DNA from 2 places in the Dysgonomonas sp. HDW5A genome. Region 2 is predicted to be linked to the other one. Evidence: riboswitches for the same ligand, from Rfam matches in the RefSeq annotation. Region 2 holds a riboswitch; the other holds the start of a gene.
The links. Region 2 has a riboswitch for cobalamin ahead of G7050_RS11500 (threonine/serine exporter ThrE family protein). Riboswitches for the same ligand answer to the same signal wherever they lie in the genome.

Region 1 (6,421 bases), 1.9 Mb from region 2:
TTGACGCATGTGTATAATGTAGATGTTGCTTACGAAGTAATAAGGCGTTCGATAGATGATTATAACGAGTATTTTAGTGTCTGTGGCATATGATAAAGCTCTAGCGTCTTTTTATCAAAGAGAATAAAAAATAAAGAAGCCGATATTCAAATGAATATCGGCTTCTTCTATATATCAGAATAAGAAGTAATTCTTATTTTTTGCGTTGTACACGTTTGTAACCATATACAGCTTTGTCACCCAATTCTTCTTCGATACGAAGTAGTTGGTTGTATTTAGCCATACGGTCAGAACGGCTCAAAGAACCAGTTTTGATTTGTCCTGAGTTAGTTGCAACTGCGATGTCAGCAATTGTAGCATCTTCAGTTTCACCCGAACGGTGAGAAGTTACCGAAGTGTAACCTGCACGGTGAGCCATTTCGATAGCATCCAATGTTTCAGTAAGAGAACCGATTTGGTTAACTTTGATAAGGATTGAGTTAGCACAACCTAGTTCGATACCTTTTTTCAAGAAATCAACATTAGTTACAAACAAGTCGTCTCCAACAAGTTGTACTTTGTCGCCGATAGCATCAGTAAGGTTTTTCCATCCGTCCCAATCGTTTTCGTCCATACCGTCTTCGATAGAATCGATAGGATATTTTTCAGAAAGTTCTTTCAAGAAAGCAGCTTGTTCAGCAGAAGTACGTTTTGCTGCGTTAGGACCTTCAAATTTAGTGTAATCGTAAACTTTAGCAGTTTTATCGAAGAATTCAGAAGCAGCACAGTCAAGAGCGATAGTTACGTCTTTAGCTGGCTCATATCCTGCAGCCTTGATAGCTTTAAGGATCGATTCAAGAGCATCTTCAGTACCGTTTAATTTAGGAGCAAAACCACCTTCGTCACCAACAGCAGTACTAAGACCTCTGCTTTTGAATTCTTTTGCAAGAGCGTGGAAAATTTCAGCACCCATTCTCAAACCTTCTTTGAAAGAAGCAGCACCAACCGGACGAATCATAAACTCTTGGAATGCGATAGGAGCATCAGAGTGAGATCCACCATTGATGATGTTCATCATAGGTACAGGAAGAGTATACGTATTAGTACCACCAATATAACGGTACAATGGAATATCTAGAGCATTGGCAGCAGCTTTAGCAACAGCTAAAGAAACACCAAGAATAGCGTTAGCACCCAATTTAGATTTAGTAGGAGTTCCGTCAAGAGCGATCATTTTAAGGTCAACACCTCTTTGATCCAAAGCACAGTCTCCAATAAGTGCAGGAGCGATAACAGTGTTTACGTTCGCTACAGCTTTTTGTACACCTTTACCTAAGTATCTTTTTTTGTCTCCATCACGAAGTTCAAGAGCTTCATGCTCTCCTGTAGATGCTCCTGAAGGAACAGCAGCACGTCCAAATGCACCACACTCTAGTGTTACGTCAACTTCGATTGTTGGATTTCCTCTTGAGTCCAAGATTTCACGTCCGAAAATACGTTCGATTCTCATGTTTGTTTATTTTAGTTTGAATAAATAATATGTCCTAAATTTTACTTTTCACGTTTGCGTAACAAAAATACTTCTTTTTTTCGTTTATTGAAATACTTTTGTAGTCTAAAATGCTTTTTAAGGATTTAGACCTTTTGTTATACTCTGGTAAGCATAAGTGCAACTAAGTGTTATACTTAAATAACGTTGCATTATATATTTACTATTAATGCCAATCAGTAACTGAAAAGTGTTACGAAAAAGTGTCATTAGCTACAAAAAGTAAACAATAAAGGTGACAAAGTTGACTACTGAATGTTACTTTTTGATATTTGTTAATTCGTTGTTTATTAGTGATTAATAGTTGAAAAGGTTACAAAAGTAACAAAAGTGACAATTTTTTTACGAGTTCTTTTTTTCTTTGTCTAGCTATTCAATGATCCTTATATAAATAGATAAAATAATTCAATAACTGATTCGGATTATTGCTTAAAATAATTTTGGTAACATAATGAAAAAAATAATAGTACTGGTATTGGCATGTGTCTCGTTAATAGCTTGTAAAGAGACGTCAAAAACGAAGAATGAAAGTGATTTTCAGATGGCAGGAGATGCTCTGGCAGTAAAAGACAGCATTGCAGGTTCGGATTCCCTTTTTAATAATATGGAGTGGATAGATGAAGAGCTTTATCCTAAAAGCAAGGATTTACCTTTGTTTGTATTATCGACAGGTATTTTTCATGGAGATGAAACTTCTCCCGTAATGATACATAAAGGCTGGTTTGGTATTTTTCGGGATAGAGGAAAATATTATATTGCACCTACTACACTTACCATTCAAAAAGCTTTTGATGTTGTTTTGGATGAAAACGAACACAACTCATCAGAGTGGACAGGGTGGGAAGTTAAGACTTCTCATATTGATACTTCTTTGGTCTTGATAAGTAGTTCGCCTCGTTTGTCATCTCACGAGATAAAGACAATACCATTAGACAAAGATTTTATTGAACCGAATGAGAAAATGACATTTACATATAATGGCTCATCGTATACACTATATTCAACAGGTGATTTAAAACCTGCTGAGTATAATAAAGATGAAATGATTGTAAGTAATTATAAACTATATATCAAGGGGAATAAGGACGGAAAAGAAATAAATCAATTGATAGCATCTACCCCTACCTTTGAAGATGCTATATTTAGGGTATTATTTATAGGTGATATTGATAATGATGGCTTTCCAGATTTGGTCTTAAATACGACATATAATTATAATCTTTATAGACCAACGGTTTATCTTTCGTCATTTGCCGACAAAGATCAATTAGTCAAAGTCGTAGGTTTGCATGAAAGTGTTGGCTGCTGAAGCAGAAAGAACTTAGCAGGAGATATAGATAAAATAAATGACTTATATTTGTAGCATCGTTTTGGTGTTATTCGGTCACATTGCTGAAAGAATAATGAAAAGGGAATCCTGTGAAAATCGGGAACAGACCCGCTGCTGTAAGCTTCGCCAACAGTTCTCGAACAATACTCTATACCACTGTTTCTTAATATGAAACGGGAAGGATGTTCAGGATGAAGTAAGTCAGAAGACCTGCCAAAATAAATGAATTCGGATGCTTTCGGGAAACAAAGCAAAGAATCTTAACTATAGATGTTTACGATTGGTAAATATTCTGTCATTATTTTTACATATTGTCATTTTATGGGGTAGGAGAGAATTATAATTTTTCTTTTTTATAACTTGTACCGCTAATTTTGGATAAAACAGAGTAAAGTTAAGCAGATTATATAGTATTGATTTAATAGTAAAGATATTAGTAGGTAAAAATATTAAATAGGTCTTGGATCTTTATAGTAATAAAATGAGAAAAATTTACGAACAATTTGTAGCTCGCGAAAAGCTATTAAATAAACAGTATGGTGAAGCATACTATAAAAGACAACATCAGCGAGGAAAGTTAACGGCCCGCGAACGTATTCTGTTATTGTTCGATGAAGGAACATTCGAAGAAACAGATGCTTATACACCTCCAGTAGGAGGCGGTTCGTTTGGTAAATCGGTTGAAGCTTTAGGTGATGGAGTCGTTACCGGATACGGATCTGTAAACGGAAGATTGGTCTATGCCTATTCACAAGACTTTAGTGTATTGGGAGGCTCATTGGGTATTTCGCATGCCGCTAAAATTGTAAAAATACAGGATATGGCTCTAAAAACCGGAGCACCTGTTGTCGGGCTTATTGATTCGGGTGGTGCCCGTATTCAAGAGGGGGTAAGCAGCTTGAATGGTTACGCTGATATTTTCAAACGGAATGTAATGTCATCGGGGGTAATCCCTCAGATTTCAGTAATAATGGGACCTGCTGCTGGAGGTGCAGTATACTCTCCAGCTCTTACCGATTTTATATTTATGACGGCTGACACAAGCTATATGTTTGTAACAGGTCCTAATGTGGTAAAAGAAGTTCTGAACGAAACAGTATCTACCGAAGATTTAGGAGGTGCATCTGTTCACGGAACTAAATCGGGTGTTGCTGACTTTGTTTACAATGACGATGAAAATACGATCTTGGGAGTAAAGAAACTTCTTTCTTATCTGCCATCCAATAATATGGAGAATCCTCCACTGATACAATCGGAAGATCCTGTCAGCAGGGTAGAGGAGAGCTTGAGAAATATCGTACCCGATGATCCCGATAAACCTTATGATGTAAAAGATATTGTAAAGCTGATTGTCGACAAAGGCGAATTTTTGGAAGTTGCCGAAAACCATGCAGCCAATATATTTACAGCATTTGCCCGTCTGGATGGTCAGGTGGTAGGTATTGTAGCCAATCAGCCTAAAGTAATGGCTGGTACATTGGATATTGACTCGTCCATAAAAGCGGCTCGTTTTATCAATATTTGTGATTCATTTAATATACCTATTATAACACTGGAGGATGTTCCCGGATTTTTACCCGGAACAGATCAGGAGCATGATGGTATTATTCGTCATGGAGCGAAATTACTATACGCATATACTTATGCAACAGTTCCCAAGATTACAGTAATCTTGCGTAAAGCTTACGGTGGTGCATATATCGTAATGAATAGCAAAGGTATTGGTGGCGATTTTAGTTTTGCATGGCCTACAGCCGAAATTGCAGTAATGGGACCCGATGGAGCAATTGCCATCCTTTACAGAAAAGAGTTGAGCGAATCGGAAAATCCGGTGGTGCTTAAAAAGGAACTGACTCAGAAATACAGGGAAGAGGTAACCAACCCTTATATTGCTGATGAAAAAGGATTTGTAGATGAGGTTATTGATCCGGCTCTGACTCGCCATAAAATAATCAGATCTTTAAAGACTCTCGAAAGAAAGACCGAATATAAGCCAAAACGCAAACATGGCAATATGCCTCTTTAATTTGGATAAGAATCAAGATGAAACAAAAGAATAAGATAAAATCAATATTAATAGCCAATCGTGGTGAGATAGCTATTCGCATAGCTAAGACTGCCAAAATAATGGGGATTACTGCGGTGGGTATTCGTACACTTAAAGAGCCCAATGCTCTTTATTTGTCGGCAGTAGATAAAGTTGTCGATTTTCCCGATATAGATAATGGCGGTATTCCCGAATTTCTGGATATAGAATCATTGGTGTTATTAGCCAAAAGAAATCATATCGATGCTATTCATCCGGGATATGGTTATCTGTCTGAAAATGCACAGTTTGCAACTCGTTGTACCGAAGAAGGTATTGTATTTATAGGGCCTTCGCCCCGTATTATTCAAAATATGGGTGATAAGGTAATTGCCAAAGAAATAGCTGCAAAAAATAATGTTCCTATGTTGGGTGGAAGCAATGGAAGTGTTGATACACTAGAAGAAGCATTGGATGTTGCCGAAAAGATAGGTTTTCCACTTATCATAAAAGCTTCTGCCGGAGGTGGTGGACGTGGTATGCGTGTGGTTTATAAGAAATCGGAAATGAAGCAGATGTATTTCTCAGCTTCATCTGAAGCCCAAAATGCATTTAATAATCCGTCGGTATTTATTGAGCGTTTTTTGGAGAATCCCAAACATATCGAATTTCAGATAGTGGGTGACTCACACGGAAATGTAATCCATCTCGGAGAACGTGAATGTTCTGTACAACGCAAACATCAAAAACTGTTAGAGGAAGCTCCATCACCTGCTCTATCCGAAGAACTTCGTGAAAAAATGGCTACTGCTGCCGTTTCTCTAGCGAAAGGTGCAGGATATATCAGTCTGGGGACAGTTGAGTTTCTGCTTGATAAACAAGGTAATTTCTTTTTTATGGAAATGAATACCCGTGTTCAGGTAGAGCATCCTGTTACGGAAATGATAACAGGTCTTGATTTGATCGAATTGCAGATACGGATAGCCAATGGCGAAAAACTTCCTATTACTCAAAGTGATGTGAAACTAAATGGTTGGGCTATCGAATGTCGTATCAATGCCGAGGATGTGCAATCGGGATTTTCACCCTGTACAGGAATCATTAAAGGATTAAGAACTCCCGAAGGCGAAGGCATAAGAGTGGATAAAGGAGTTATAGCCGGTTCTGAAATTACTCCCTATTTCGATTCGATGGTTGCTAAATTGATTGTACATGCTAAAGACCGTCCGACAGTTATCGAAAATACATTGAAGGCGTTGAATGATTTTCATATTAAGGGAATCAAAACAACAATTCCATTCTGTAAAGCTGTTCTTCATAATGAAGTTTTCAAAGGAGGAAGTTTTGATACCTCATTTATTGAAAAGGATATGGATTCTCTTGTTTTTCATGAAAAAGATGAAGCTCTCTTTGCTGCCTTATTAGCTATCTCGAATTATCGAAAAGAGAATGAGCCGATCAAAGAAGAAAAACAAGTATTGGATATGTGGTCTTTGAGAAACAGAATTAATAATATGTAATCCGGAATGATAATGAA
Region 2 (6,421 bases):
TGGTCTGTGCTGCTAAAAAACAGTCCTATCCAAGTTGGCAAAGGAGTAATTACAGCCGGCGGACGAACTTTCACGGGGGATGATCTGGGCACTTATTTCGTTTATCCGCATCCAAACAGCAATACTGCCTCTGTTGGTGTTGTTGCCGGAACAGGTGATGCAGGTATGCGTGCTACATCTCCAAACAATTATATATCGGGTATTACCGGATTTCCTGATCTGATGATCTATCGTGCAGATGTTCTGAAAGATGGATTGACAGGGATGGAAGTTGCAGGATTTTTCGATAATGACTGGACTTTGACAAATCAGGATTTCTAAAATAATCACCTCTAATAATAAGAAAGTCGGTATGAAGCGTTTCATATCGACCTTCTTTTTTTTAAAGAATCCCTACCCTATCAATTTTATAGATTATATTTGTAAAATACAATTTACGTCAATACTACTATAATTCTGTTAGATATAAAATATATAATACTATGAGATACCCCATTTGCATGATATTAATTGGTTTGTTCATTTCATCGTGTTCTAATTCAGATGATGATAACCAAGAAATTACAAACCCAACAATAAAATTAAAGTTTAAAGCAGAACAAACTACAGGCAATATTTATGAAATGTTTGTTTTTAATTTGTATTCAGAAGAAGGGGGGACACTATTCGATATAGAAAACACATACGATTCGTTAGTATGGACAGTACCTGATCTAGGTCGTTTTCATCTTCTTAAAAAAGATTTTTTTATCAACCAATGGAGTCAGGTTTTCTTTCTCCCGGGTAAGTATAAAACCATTCTGCTTGGGTATAAAGATAATAAAATCATAACTTCCGATAGTATCGATATTAATGTTCTCAAAAAGAATACCGATTTTTTGTATTTTAATTGGGTAGATGTCAAAGAGTCTAAGGGATCTACTGCTTATGCAGATATTTTAGCCAAAGATTATACTTTTGCAACATATCAATCTATAAAAGACAGTATTCCAGCTATCACCTTATTTCTATTAAATGAAGGAAAGGATGATGAGAAAACTTTCTCTCAAAAAAGTGAAAAAATTCTATCGGACTATATCAACACATTATATTCTGAACCAACATATACCGAAAAACAAGGAGATCTATTTCTAAAAGAGTATAATCAATTATTTGAAAACAGAGTAGAAGGGGCAAAACCTCTTAATATATGGATTACTCCCAAATCAAAAATGGTTCTATACTCACATTATGAAGAATATGGTGAATACAATGAATATAGAATTCATGCAGAGCCTCGTTAAACAATTCGAACTATTTATCACACTCTTGAGGCACAACCATCTATTGTTGTTATGAAAAAGTAACTAGTCTTGTGAACTTAAAATTGCTCAGATCGCTATGATTTGACAAATTCATATATTATCTTTACCTCAGTTTTTGGTGTCATTTTCTGTATCCACAGGCAATGATGAAAAGGGAATCAGGTGAAAATCCTGAACAGACCCGCTGCTGTAAGCTCTACAACAGTCTTTAAACAAATCTTACGCCACTGTTTTGTATAATAAACGGGAAGGAGTTTAAGGATAGAGCAAGTCAGAAGACCTGCCAATATTTTAAAGGATCAATCCTCTCGGGTTTTAGAGGTGCAACCAATCGTAAATTTTATAACGATATTTATTTTTTAGAAAAGACAACAATCTTAGGATTTTAAAGATTGTTAGATGCACATTTCAGACTTGTACATAAACAAGTTGATTATGTCTAATATTTCTGAAGAAAATATCTGTTTGTAATAATTTTTTCAAACGAATAATTACATACGTGGAAACAGACAAAATGATTCAGGCTGATCGGTTTGCCCAACTTATACTCGATATGAGTACTCTACTGCTATCATCAGGGGCACATTGCGGACGTATCAACCGTAATGTACAACGCTTTGCTGATACTTGGCATTTTAAAACCGATCTATTTATTTCTTTCACCGGAATTTCTGTTACGGTTGTTGACATGAACAATCGTGAAAACAAAGCAACTATCAATCGTCAAGCTACTACGCACGGTGTGCATTATGGCATTCTCACCGAAATAAGCTTATTATCATGGAAAGCTTATGATGAAAAGATGTCAATAGATGAAGTTGAAAAACAGCTTTCGGATATTCATCATACTCCACGACACAATAAATGGCTTATCCGTATCGGCATAGGATTTGCCTGTGCATCGCTATGTATATTGGCAGGTGGCGACTGGATAAACGGCTCTATTGCTTTTGTTGCTGCTACAGTGGGGTTAATTGTAAGGCAACAGGTAATCGGCTGGAAATTTAATGCTATGATAGCCATTTTGTTGTCGGCTTTTGTCACAACAATGATATCGGGAATGGATATGCTGTATCACATCGGACAATCTCCCGAAAAAACGATTGCAACTTCTGTTTTGTTTTTAATTCCCGGTGTTCCACTCATTAATTCGGTTATAGATCTTTTCGAAGGATATCTGCCTACCGCATTGGCACGTGGAGCATTTGGTGGCTTTGTACTGCTTTGCATTGCAGTAGGCATGTCTCTCAGCATATCATTAATAGGGGTAAGTAATTTTTAAAACTAAATCAGCATGACCAATTTTATATTTTCGATGTTCAAAGATATTGCTTTTGCGTATCTGGTAGCTGTTGGGTTTGCCTTGCTCTTCGAAACACCTAAGCGGGTAGTATATGTAGCAGGTCTGCTAGGCGGAATAGGACATTGCATCCGCTTCATACTTCTTTATTTCGATTTCGGGTTAGTATCCTCTACTCTTGCCGGATGTATATTTATTGGCATTGCAGGTATATACTGTGCTCATAAAGTGCATACTCCACCTGTGGTGTTTACGATGCCGGCATGTATTACCATGATTCCCGGATTGTATGCTTACCGAACAATGATGGGATGGATCAGAATTTATACAGATGGTTTATCAACTCAAGAACCGCATATTTTGCAGGAAACGGCATATAATTTTATACTCACTTCCTCCCTATTATTTTCGCTGGCAATAGGGATCTGCGTGGGAGCACTATTCTTCAGGAAAAAGAGTGCTAAAGAAATTAAACTCGGAAAAACACTATCGATTAAATCCGAATAATTACATAGATAGTTTCTAATTATAGTATTTTGTATAGAAAGCCCTGAGCAGTGATTGTTCGGGGCTTTTCCTTTAAATAAGAATAAAACCGAAAAGTTTATATCCGAAATGAAAGGTAAACTCTCGATTTTTTTATTATTTTTGTTTCAGATTTTGGTGGCATCAATCCATTTTACGGATATATGCTGAAAAGAGAATCAGGTGAAATTCCTGAACAGACCCGCTGCTGTAAGCTCTACAACAGTCTTTGAACAAATCTCACACCACTGTTTCGATTCAAGAAATGGGAAGGATGTTCGACAGACAGAGTAAGTCAGAAGACCTGCCAAAATAAATATTCGTTAGAAGCTTTCGAGGAATAAAGCTGAAGACGCACAACAAGACAGATATACATTTTCAGGATTAAACAAATCTCCATAGCTTCTATCAAGCTATAAGTAATGCTATATCTAAGTCAGAAAAGCGTTTACATAGATCCTCTAATTGAATAATCGGAATAATAACATTCCGATAAGATTCTGTTAGTTACAAAATATTGGAATATTCTGAAAGATATTCCGCTGTGGTGTTTTAGTATTTGGAAAGCCCTAAGCAGTGATGCTTGGGGCTTTTCATATATACAAGATACTGCCAAACAGAAATAATCTGAGCAATACTTCCTCAGAGCAGTTAGTTATAATATTAAAAACCAATGTTTGTAAATTTACAAGAAAACACCTCTAACCCTATAAATGAGTCAAGAGGTGTTTTCTAAAGTAATCGAATGCTCGTAAAAAGTCCACAATCTTCACAGACTATGGACTCATCTTATTCTTCGTCCTTTTTAACCTAGTAATAAAAAGGCGTTAGTGTAGATATAACATACAAGTGATACAATTGTTTTTAAATCACGCAAAAAAAGAGCAAAAGAATAGGTTAAAATTGATATAAACAGAAAAAATCTACAATTAAACACAGACTTTTCATTCTCTATATTCTTAATTATCTGAAAGGTGCAATCTCTCCAGTTAAACAGAATGTAAAAAGAGGACTGAAACCTTAATTGTAATTTTTCCAATAAATAACAGATGTTTTATTTGCGTTTAACCCGGGATACCCCTGTAATGTCCACCTTACATTCGCCTCATCGCCTGTTGGCAAATGGGAGATTTTAAAAACTACTTTATCTCCGGCTGTAAAATTAGCACCCAAAGTGGCAGTGGCTGTAATAGGTACACCTGTTGAATAAACGGGTAAATCTAATTCTACCACATCTTTGGGAGTATATACATTAGTTACCGGATTATAAGTCATACACCATAAATAATAGATACCCACAAAGACATTATTGGTTGTATTGGATGTACGCCCGTACATTCTGAACGAGAAATTATATCCGCCGGTTTCTGTAATATCTATAGGACCACCAAAATTCATTAATATTGTGTTCTCAGGTTGAATAGCACTTGCAGTAACCGTAGTAACCGAGGCTTGCAGATCACGATATGTCAAAAGCATATTTGAGAAGCCTGAATTGTATAGGTAACACCATTTTATTCCATCATGAAAATACAAACCGGGTATAACCATATTGCTGCCTGTGGTGCTAGCTGTGTTATATACTATCATACCCGCCACAGGTGAAGGAACAGTTATATTATCGGAGGTAGAAGTAAGGGCTACCCTGTTAGGTAAAAATGCAGATTGTGCACTGCCTAATTCGAGCTGAGCGCCTGTAGCTACATCGGGTAATTTACCCAGGGCTATTTTTAAATGTCCGCCCGATTGAGTCGCAATCCAATCATTGATAACTATATTATCTCCTTTACCATCTATATGAAATAGGTTTTGGGGAGTTTCGGTAAAAACACCTATCTGGGCATAGTTCATCGAAAAAGAAGACAAGAAACTGAACAATGCCAGTATATATATATTTTTCATAAATTACTTTGTTATGCGTTAATAGTACGGTCTAAAAATCAGTTTCTCCAATAAACCAATGAGGTTTTATCGGCTCTTAGTCCGGGGTGAGATATGAGAGTGATAGCAGGAGCTCCCGATGGTGTTGCTAATCTTAACGTAATCTGATCGCCCACAGCTAAAACAGGCGACATTAATACCAGAGTATATGTAACAACCGCTCCATTATAACTGAAGGGAATAATAACTTCCTGAAAGTCGATTAAGGTTGTGCCGTTTTTCACCAAATACAAATACCCTATTCCACGCTGATAAACACTACCTGCATACGAAGTAGTTCCATACAATCGGATCGAAAAAGTATATGTTCCCGTAGTGCCTATAGTGATATTACCCACAGGCAGAACAGTGGCACTTGCCCATTGTGATTGGGCTGAAGCAGAAGCCACAGAAGCCGATTTTGTATGAGATTGCAAATCGAGCAGATAAATTCCTTGTGATGATTGTGGATCAATATCTGAAATACGCCACCATATACCGTCACTCATATAAAATAACCCGGGAATAACGTTGTCCGGATATGTTCCGGCTGTATTTGTATTATAAGCCAGCATTCCATCCTTTGGATTGGGTATTGTAGTCTTGTCTTGAACCGACGTAAGTTTTACCCTATTGATAAGAAATGCCTTATTGGCAGAGGCTAATTCGATCTGTGCAGAAGATGAAACCGAAACCGCTTTACCAATATTCCAAACTGTTTGATTATAGTTATTGGTACTTATTTCGAATTGGTTGGCCGAATTAATAATAAATTGAGTACGTGTGGCATCTCTGTTTATCATAACTTGTGCATGGATGAGCCAACTGCTGAAACAGAATATTGTAAAAAGAAATATTTTCATTATAAATGGTCTTTAAGTAGTAGTGTTTGGTAAATAATAGAGTATTATACTTTCCAATAGCTGGTATAAGTATATGTTTTATTCAGTTTTCCGGTTGTATGTGAGAGCGTAGCCCCCACACGTATTTGAATCTGATCGCCTGCATAAGCAGTACACCCCAATACGATACTTGCCGTTATGCGGTTGGTTCCTCTATATATAGGTGTATTGAGTTCAGCCACATCAACTTTAGAGAAAGCTGTTTCTCCGGCTGCTTTCTTATATATAAATAAATATATCTGAGGCCTCAGTATCGAGTTTGAGGCATTGCCTCCTAACTCTGTTCCCGAAGTAGCCGTCATATCCAGATTTAAAGAAAAAGCATAGCCCCCATCTTCTTTTATTGTTATGTTTCCAAAATCAAGAGTTGATGTCTCTAAAGCCGATGCAGCATTTGCGGCTTGTAATACCAAGTCGGTTTTCAATAGTATTTTCTCCCTTAGCCCGGTATAGCTGTTTGTCTGCATTCT

Region 1: it holds a riboswitch for cobalamin, as region 2 does, so the genes downstream of both, G7050_RS03725 (acyl-CoA carboxylase subunit beta) here and G7050_RS11500 (threonine/serine exporter ThrE family protein) in region 2, are expected to answer to the same signal.

What each region holds. Positions count from the first base shown of each region.
Region 1 covers NZ_CP049857.1:893,322-899,742, reverse strand. The annotation lists gene G7050_RS03740 (inorganic pyrophosphatase) at 1-93, shown strand, start outside; gene eno (phosphopyruvate hydratase) at 194-1,489, opposite strand; gene G7050_RS03730 (hypothetical protein) at 1,980-2,837, shown strand; cobalamin riboswitch at 2,883-3,091, shown strand; gene G7050_RS03725 (acyl-CoA carboxylase subunit beta) at 3,340-4,884, shown strand; gene G7050_RS03720 (acetyl/propionyl/methylcrotonyl-CoA carboxylase subunit alpha) at 4,902-6,404, shown strand; gene G7050_RS03715 (acetyl-CoA carboxylase biotin carboxyl carrier protein subunit) at 6,411-6,421, shown strand, end outside.
Region 2 covers NZ_CP049857.1:2,764,713-2,771,133, reverse strand. The annotation lists gene G7050_RS11510 (prolyl oligopeptidase family serine peptidase) at 1-321, shown strand, start outside; gene G7050_RS11505 (hypothetical protein) at 483-1,283, shown strand; cobalamin riboswitch at 1,404-1,607, shown strand; gene G7050_RS11500 (threonine/serine exporter ThrE family protein) at 1,804-2,586, shown strand; gene G7050_RS11495 (threonine/serine exporter family protein) at 2,599-3,111, shown strand; cobalamin riboswitch at 3,249-3,456, shown strand; gene G7050_RS11490 (hypothetical protein) at 4,150-5,031, opposite strand; gene G7050_RS11485 (hypothetical protein) at 5,070-5,912, opposite strand; gene G7050_RS11480 (hypothetical protein) at 5,957-6,421, opposite strand, start outside.